Linked DNA regions of Psychroserpens ponticola. Each later gene encodes a partner of the first gene's protein in a complex. Links are inferred from orthologs where the notes say so. Each region holds a gene or a part of one and is shown on either strand. Other genes may lie near its edges.

The links.
Region 2: the proteins of secY (region 1) and secA are in contact, whole or in part, in a crystal structure (PDB 3DIN), measured with the Thermotoga maritima proteins. The link is inferred for Psychroserpens ponticola from one-to-one orthologs. Residues at the interface, in WP_004081795.1 of Thermotoga maritima: Glu108, Gly109, Glu110, Glu111, Ala236, Glu237, Arg238, Arg239, Ile240, Thr241, Ile242, Gln243, Tyr244, Ala245, Arg246, Arg247, Val248, Thr249, Gly250, Arg251, Arg252, Val253, Tyr254, Gly256, Ala257, Ser258, Thr259, Tyr260, Leu261, Pro262; in WP_004082002.1 of Thermotoga maritima: Glu261, Ala262, Arg263, Lys300, Ala301, Arg302, Thr303, Ile304, Ile305, Leu323, Tyr324, Asp325, Pro326, Val329, Ser330, Tyr333, Ile336, Lys340, Phe345, Val349, Glu363, Phe364, Tyr374, Ser375, Gly376, Gly377, Glu393, Ile395, Thr482, Ser483.

Annotation. Positions count from the first base shown.
Region 1 is NZ_CP116221.1:567,443-570,489, reverse strand. What follows is about bases 163-2,981. They hold secY (preprotein translocase subunit SecY), read right to left. Parts: upstream 2,338-2,981; coding sequence 988-2,337; downstream 163-987. Other genes in these bases: rpmD (50S ribosomal protein L30), read right to left, coding at 2,814-2,981; rplO (50S ribosomal protein L15), read right to left, coding at 2,352-2,804; infA (translation initiation factor IF-1), read right to left, coding at 760-975; ykgO (type B 50S ribosomal protein L36), read right to left, coding at 586-702; rpsM (30S ribosomal protein S13), read right to left, coding at 209-583. In the rest of the region: rpsK (30S ribosomal protein S11), read right to left, coding at 1-103; more of rpmD, read right to left, coding at 2,982-2,996; rpsE (30S ribosomal protein S5), read right to left, coding at 3,009-3,047. UniProt on the Escherichia coli protein: The central subunit of the protein translocation channel SecYEG. Consists of two halves formed by TMs 1-5 and 6-10.
Region 2 is NZ_CP116221.1:729,693-733,845, forward strand. The notes cover bases 177-4,101. They hold secA (preprotein translocase subunit SecA), read right to left. Parts: upstream 3,731-4,101; coding sequence 377-3,730; downstream 177-376. Other genes in these bases: MUN68_RS03175 (hypothetical protein), read right to left, coding at 177-245; MUN68_RS03185 (DUF2795 domain-containing protein), read right to left, coding at 3,908-4,101. In the rest of the region: more of MUN68_RS03175, read right to left, coding at 1-176; more of MUN68_RS03185, read right to left, coding at 4,102-4,129. UniProt on the Escherichia coli protein: Required for protein export, interacts with the SecYEG preprotein conducting channel.

The DNA.
Region 1 (3,047 bases):
TGTTTGTTAAAGAGATGATGATATTATTGAATGAAGCAGCAACATGCGCTTCTCCAACAGCATCAACTATAACTTTACGTTTTTTAGTACTTGACTTTGCCATACTTTTTAGTTTCTAGTTGTTAGTTTTGAGTTGTTAGAATCCTAAACATTACTATTTCAAACAGATTCGTCTAACGCTTTAAACTAATGACTAATGTCTTAATTATTATTTAGTTGCTTTTTTCTTGTTAGCAACAGTTTTTCTTCTACCTTTTCTAGTTCTAGAATTATTTTTAGTACGTTGCCCTCTTAAAGGTAAACCAGCTCTATGACGAATTCCTCTGTAACAACCAATATCCATCAAACGTTTGATGTTTATTTGTGTTTCTGAACGTAATTCACCTTCAATAGTAAAAGTTCCAACAGCCTCACGGATTGCTCCAATTTGCTCATCTGTCCAATCTTCTACTTTGATGCTTTCGTCTACTTTAGCTGTAGCTAAAATTTCTTGTGATCTACTTCTACCTACTCCGTAGATATAAGTTAATGAGATCACTCCTCTTTTTTGTTTTGGTATGTCTACACCTGCAATTCTTGCCATAATTACCCTTGTCTTTGTTTGAATCTAGGATTCTTTTTGTTAATGACGTAAAGTCTACCTTTTCTGCGCACTAATTTACAGTCGGCGCTTCTTTTTTTAACTGATGCTCTTACTTTCATCTGTTTTCTTTATTAGTTATTTAACTGTTAGATATGGAATCTTGCGATTTTATCTAATTAGTATCTATAAGTTATACGAGCCTTAGTTAAATCGTAAGGACTCATTTCTAATTTCACTTTATCACCTGGTAATAATTTTATATAATGCATACGCATTTTACCAGAGATATGTGCTGTCACAATGTGACCATTTTCAAGTTCAACACGAAACATTGCATTTGACAATGCCTCTATAATTGATCCGTCTTGTTCTATTGCTGCTTGCTTTGCCATAGTATTATATTATTACGAAACCGCTTTTCTATTTTTACCAGTTTTCATCAAGCCATCATAATGCTTATTTAACAAGTATGAATTAACTTGTTGCATCGTGTCTATTGCAACTCCAACCATAATTAATAGCGATGTACCACCAAAGAATAAAGCCCATCCAGCTTGTACATCCATAAGCTTTACAATAATTGCTGGGAACACAGCTATTAATGCCAAGAATATAGAACCTGGTAAAGTAATTTGAGACATGATTTTGTCTAAATATTCTGAAGTTTCTGTTCCTGGTCTAATACCAGGAATAAAACCGCCACTACGTTTTAAATCATCTGCCATTTTGTTCGTTGGAACAGTAATAGCAGTATAGAAATAGGTAAATATGATAATCAATAAAGCAAATACGATGTTGTACCATAATCCAAAAATATCAGAAAATTGAGCAATCATCCATTGACCAGCGTCACTACCATCAATTGATTTACCTATTAAACTAGGCACAAACATAATCGCTTGAGCAAAGATAATCGGCATTACACCAGATGCATTCAACTTTAATGGTAAAAACTGTCTAGAACCAAAAACATTTTTCTCATATCCACCAGAAGCAGTTCTTCTTGCATATTGAACAGCGATCTTACGAACAGCCATAACTAACATTACAGATGCCATAATAATGACGAACCATATTACTAATTCAATTAAGATCATCATTAATCCTCCATTACCACCACCACTTAATCGTGAAAGCGCATTTTGAATGAATGAAGCAGGCAAAGTTGCTATAATACCAACCATAATCAATAATGAAATACCATTACCAATACCTTTATCTGTTATCTTTTCACCTAACCACATTGCGAATACACATCCAGTAACTAAGATAATCACTGAAGATATATAGAATGTAGGTCCTGTACCTAATAAGAATGCAGATTGAGGAATACCAAACGCAGTTGGTAAACTAGCTAAATATCCTGGTGCTTGAAATAAACAGATAACGATAGTTAACCAACGTGTAATCTGAGTGATTTTCTTTTGTCCGCTTGCACCTTCTTTTTGTAGTTTTTGAAGATACGGAATTGCTATTCCCATCAACTGAACTACAATAGAAGCCGAAATATAAGGCATAATACCCAATGCAAAAACAGAAGCGTTAGCAAAAGCACCACCAGTAAACATATTTAATAATCCAAGTAGACCTTGTCCAGTTTCAGATTGTAAATTACTTAGTTGACTTGCATCAATACCTGGAAGTACAACCTGAGCACCAAAACGGTATACTAAAAGCAAACCAAGCGTTAGAATGATTCTATCTTTTAGTTCGGTTATTTTCCAAACATTCTTTAATGTTTCTATTAATTTCATACTCTAAAGTTGTCTTATAAAGTTACAGCTTCTCCACCTGCAGCTTCAATTGCAGCTTTTGCTGAAGCAGTAAATTTATGAGCAGTTACTGTTAATTTTGATTTTAATTCACCACGTCCAAGAATTTTTACTAATTCGTTCTTTCCCGCCAAACCTAGATCAACTAAAGTTTGAAAATCAACTGCATCTTTTATTTTCTTATTGTCTACTAACTCTTGTAGTTTATCTAAGTTAACACCTTGATATTCCACTCGGTTAATATTTGTAAATCCAAATTTTGGCACACGTCTTTGAAGCGGCATTTGACCACCTTCAAAACCTAATTTCTTAGAATAACCAGAACGAGATTTAGCTCCTTTGTGACCACGAGTTGCAGTACCACCTTTTCCAGAACCTTGTCCTCGACCTATTCTTTTACCTTGATTCTTTACAGAACCTTCTGCTGGTTTTAAATTACTTAAGTCCATTCTATATTATTATTTTGTTTCTTCAACAGAAACTAAATGTGAAACTTTATTTACCATACCAAGAACACTTGGTGAAGCATCATGCTCAATTGTTTGACCAATTCTTTTTAGTCCAAGAGCTTCTAATATTCTTTTTTGGTTTTGAGTACGATTGATTGCACTTTTCACCTTTGTTACTTTAATCTTTCCCATCGTCCTAATTGATTAACCGTTAAATACTTTTTCAAGAGAAATTCCTCTATC
Region 2 (4,153 bases), 160 kb from region 1 along the record:
ATACTCGTTTTAGAAATTAATCCAGCAACAAACATTCCTGCTGCAATTCCCATAAAATGACCAATGACAACAAAGATTTTTGAACCCATTGGTATTTGATCCATATTGTTTTTTATCCATTCCATATCCATAGGATTTGCATCTTCTGGTAACGGAAATAAATTTTGACCAATAAGTGATTCGAAAATATAAACAATTAAAGAGGCTACAATTAACCCGATTATGGTTGCTAGAATATTTTTCATGATGCTGTTGTTTAATTAGTGGTTTCAAGGTAATAAAAAATCCCGAACGTTTTGTTCGGGATTTTTTAGATTTATCACTTCGTTCTGAATGACACAATATTAGTAATATTCAAATGTCACTTAGCTACTGACTATTCTTCAATGAGAACCCATTCGCCTTTAGCGATTAAGGGTTCAGCTTGTTTGTATTTAACCGTTTTATTTTCACCACTCATAACATGCTTGATTGTCACACGATCATTACGACCAATTTTTGGTTTGTCGCGAACAATAGTTTCTACAACTTCTTGCTGACGTTGTGTGTTTCCTGCAGCTCTACTTTGTGCCGCACGTTCATCCATATTTGGGATTTCGTCTTTTTGAGTCTCTAATTTTTCTTGCTTACGTGCTTTAGCTTCTTGAATGTTGTTTTGAGTTTCAGTAGGTAATTCACCTTTAAATAAGAACGAAATAACATCCTTATTTACCTGATCAATCATTTCTTTAAACAATTCAAAAGCTTCAAATTTGTAAATTAATAATGGATCTTTTTGCTCATGTACAGCTAATTGTACAGATTGCTTTAACTCATCCATTTTACGTAAATGTGTTTTCCAAGCGTCATCAACAATAGCTAAAGTAATGTTCTTTTCAAAATCGTTAATTAGCTGCGTTCCTTTGGTTTCGTATGCTTTCTCAAGATCTGTTACTACTTGTAAATTCTTAACACCATCTGTAAAAGGAACAACAATACGTTTGTATTGGTCACGCTGATTTAAATAAACATTCTCAATCACAGGGAATGCTAATTCAGCATTACGTTGCATTTTTTGTCTGTAGTGCTCAAAAGCAGCTTTATATATTTTACCAGCGAGATCTTGAACTGAAAGCTTTCCAAATTCAGCTTCAGAAATTGGAGAACTCATAGAGAAATATCTAATGAGTTCAAATTCGAAATTCTTGAAATCTTCAGCTTCTTTGTTTGTTGTAGCAATCCCTTCAGACGTATCGTAAATCATGTTTGCTAAATCCACACGAAGACGTTCTCCATGAAGTGCATGACGACGACGTTTGTAAACCACTTCACGCTGAGCATTCATCACATCATCATATTCTAATAAACGCTTACGAACACCAAACTGGTTTTCTTCTACTTTTTTCTGAGCACGTTCAATAGATTTTGAAATCATAGAATGCTGAATGACTTCACCTTCTTCTAATCCCATTTTATCCATCATTTTAGCAATTCGCTCACTACCAAAAAGACGCATTAAATTATCTTCTAAAGACACGTAAAACTGTGAACTACCAACATCACCTTGACGACCAGCACGACCACGTAACTGTCTGTCTACACGACGAGAATCATGACGTTCTGTACCAACAATAGCTAAACCACCAGCGGCTTTTACTTCATCAGATAATTTAATGTCAGTACCACGACCAGCCATATTAGTTGCTATGGTTACTTGTCCAGAACGACCAGCTTCATCTACAATTTCTGCCTCTTTTTTGTGTTGTTTTGCATTTAAGACATTATGAGGAACTTTACGTTGCGCTAAAATTTTACCTAATAATTCCGAAATATCTACAGAGGTTGTCCCAATTAATACTGGTCGTCCTGCTTGTGATAATTTGGTCACTTCATCAACGACAGCATTGTATTTTTCACGTTTTGTTTTGTACACTAAATCTTGTCGGTCATCACGAGCAATGGGTCTGTTGGTTGGGATTTCAACCACATCTAATTTATAGATTTCCCAAAATTCTCCAGCTTCAGTAACCGCAGTACCTGTCATACCAGAAAGTTTGCGATACATTCTAAAGTAATTCTGAAGGGTTACAGTTGCAAAAGTTTGCGTCGCATCTTCAATTTTTACATTTTCTTTTGCTTCTATCGCTTGGTGTAAACCGTCACTATAACGACGACCATCCATAATACGACCTGTTTGCTCATCGACAATCATGACTTTATTATCCATGACAACATACTGAATATCCTTTTCGAATAACGCATAAGCTTTCAGTAATTGATTAAGTGTGTGGATGCGTTCAGATTTTATTCCGAATTCTCTAAATAAATCTTCTTTTTCAGCAGCTTCTTCTTCTTTAGAAAGTCCTTTAGCTTCAATTTTTGAGATTTCCATACCAATTTCTGGCATGACAAAGAAATCTGGATTGTCTTTACCAGACAAATATTCAACACCTTTATCAGTTAATTCAACCTGATTATTTTTTTCTTCGATAACGTAGTAGAGCTCTGCATCAACTTTCGGCATTTCTCTATTGTTATCTTGCATATAGAAGTTTTCAGTCTTCTGAAGTAATGCTTTTATACCTTCTTCACTTAAGAATTTAATTAAAGCTTTGTTCTTTGGAATACCTCTGTAAGCTCTTAATAATAAGAAACCACCTTCTTTTGTGTCTCCTTCTGCAATAAGTTTTTTTGCTTCGGCCAAAACACCAACAAGTTCTTTCTTTTGAACATTTGAAATGTCATCAACTTTAGGTTTCAATTCTGTAAACTCATGACGATCTCCTTGAGGAATTGGTCCAGAAATAATTAATGGTGTACGTGCATCATCGACTAATACAGAATCGACTTCATCGACAATGGCATAATGATGTGGACGTTGCACTAAATCATCTGGCGAATGTGCCATATTATCTCTTAAGTAATCAAAACCAAATTCATTATTGGTTCCGTAAGTGATATCTGCTCTGTAAGCTTTACGTCTAGCTTCAGAGTTTGGTTGGTGGTAATCAATACAATCTATGCTCATTCCGTGAAACTGGAAAATAGGAGCCATCCATGCACTATCACGTTTTGCTAAGTAATCATTTACAGTAACTAAGTGGACACCTTTTCCTGCTAAAGCATTTAGATATACAGGAAGTGTTGCTACTAAGGTTTTACCTTCACCAGTTTGCATCTCTGCAATTTTACCTTGATGCATTGCTGCACCACCAATTAGCTGAACATCATAATGAATCATGTCCCAAGTAATGGCTTTACCAGCAGCATCCCAAGAATTTGACCAAATGGCTTGATCACCTTGTAAGGTTACATAGTCTTTATCACCAGAAACCAAACGATCAAATTCACTAGCTTGAACAGGGATTTCAGTATTGTGAACAAAACGTTTTGCTGTTTCTTTAACCACTGCAAAAGCTTCAGGCATAATAGCGTTTAAAACACCTTCAGTAACTTCGTAGATGTCGTCTTTAATTTTATCAATAGATTCGTAGATGTCTTCTCTTTTGTCGATATCATCAGTGTCTTCTGCATCTTTCAATAATTGATCAATCTCGTTTTGTAGAGGCTTGCGAGCTTCAGCAATTTTTGCTTTAAACTCTGCTGTTTTTGCCCTTAACTCATCATGTGATAATTGCTCAAGAGCGCCTTCAAATGATTTCACTTGTTCTACAATAGGAGAGAGTGCCTTAACATCTTGTTTGGCTTTATCTCCTACAAATACTTTTAATACTGAATTTAAAAAACTCATTGGTGTTTATTTATTTTATTTAGAAACGTTGTGTTCAACGTTTTATCTTCTAGGTTTAAGAACCTCAAAGATATGATTTGTGTTATTTATTTTGAAAGATTAAGGCACAAAAAAAGTCTCTAAATGAGACTTTTTACGTTTCTTATATCGAAAAGATAATTTTCATTTCAATGATCTTTAATACTCGTCTTCATTCCAGAGATAATCTTCGTCAGTTGGGTAATCTGACCAAATTTCTTCAATGGAATCGTATGAGTCGCCTTCGTCTTCTATCGCTTGTAGATTTTCAACAACTTCTAATGGAGCTCCTGTTCTAATTGCGTAATCGATTAATTCGTCCTTTGTTGCTGGCCAAGGCGCATCACTTAAATACGATGCTAATTCTAATGTCCAATACATTTCTTAATGGTGTTTATTTTTTGC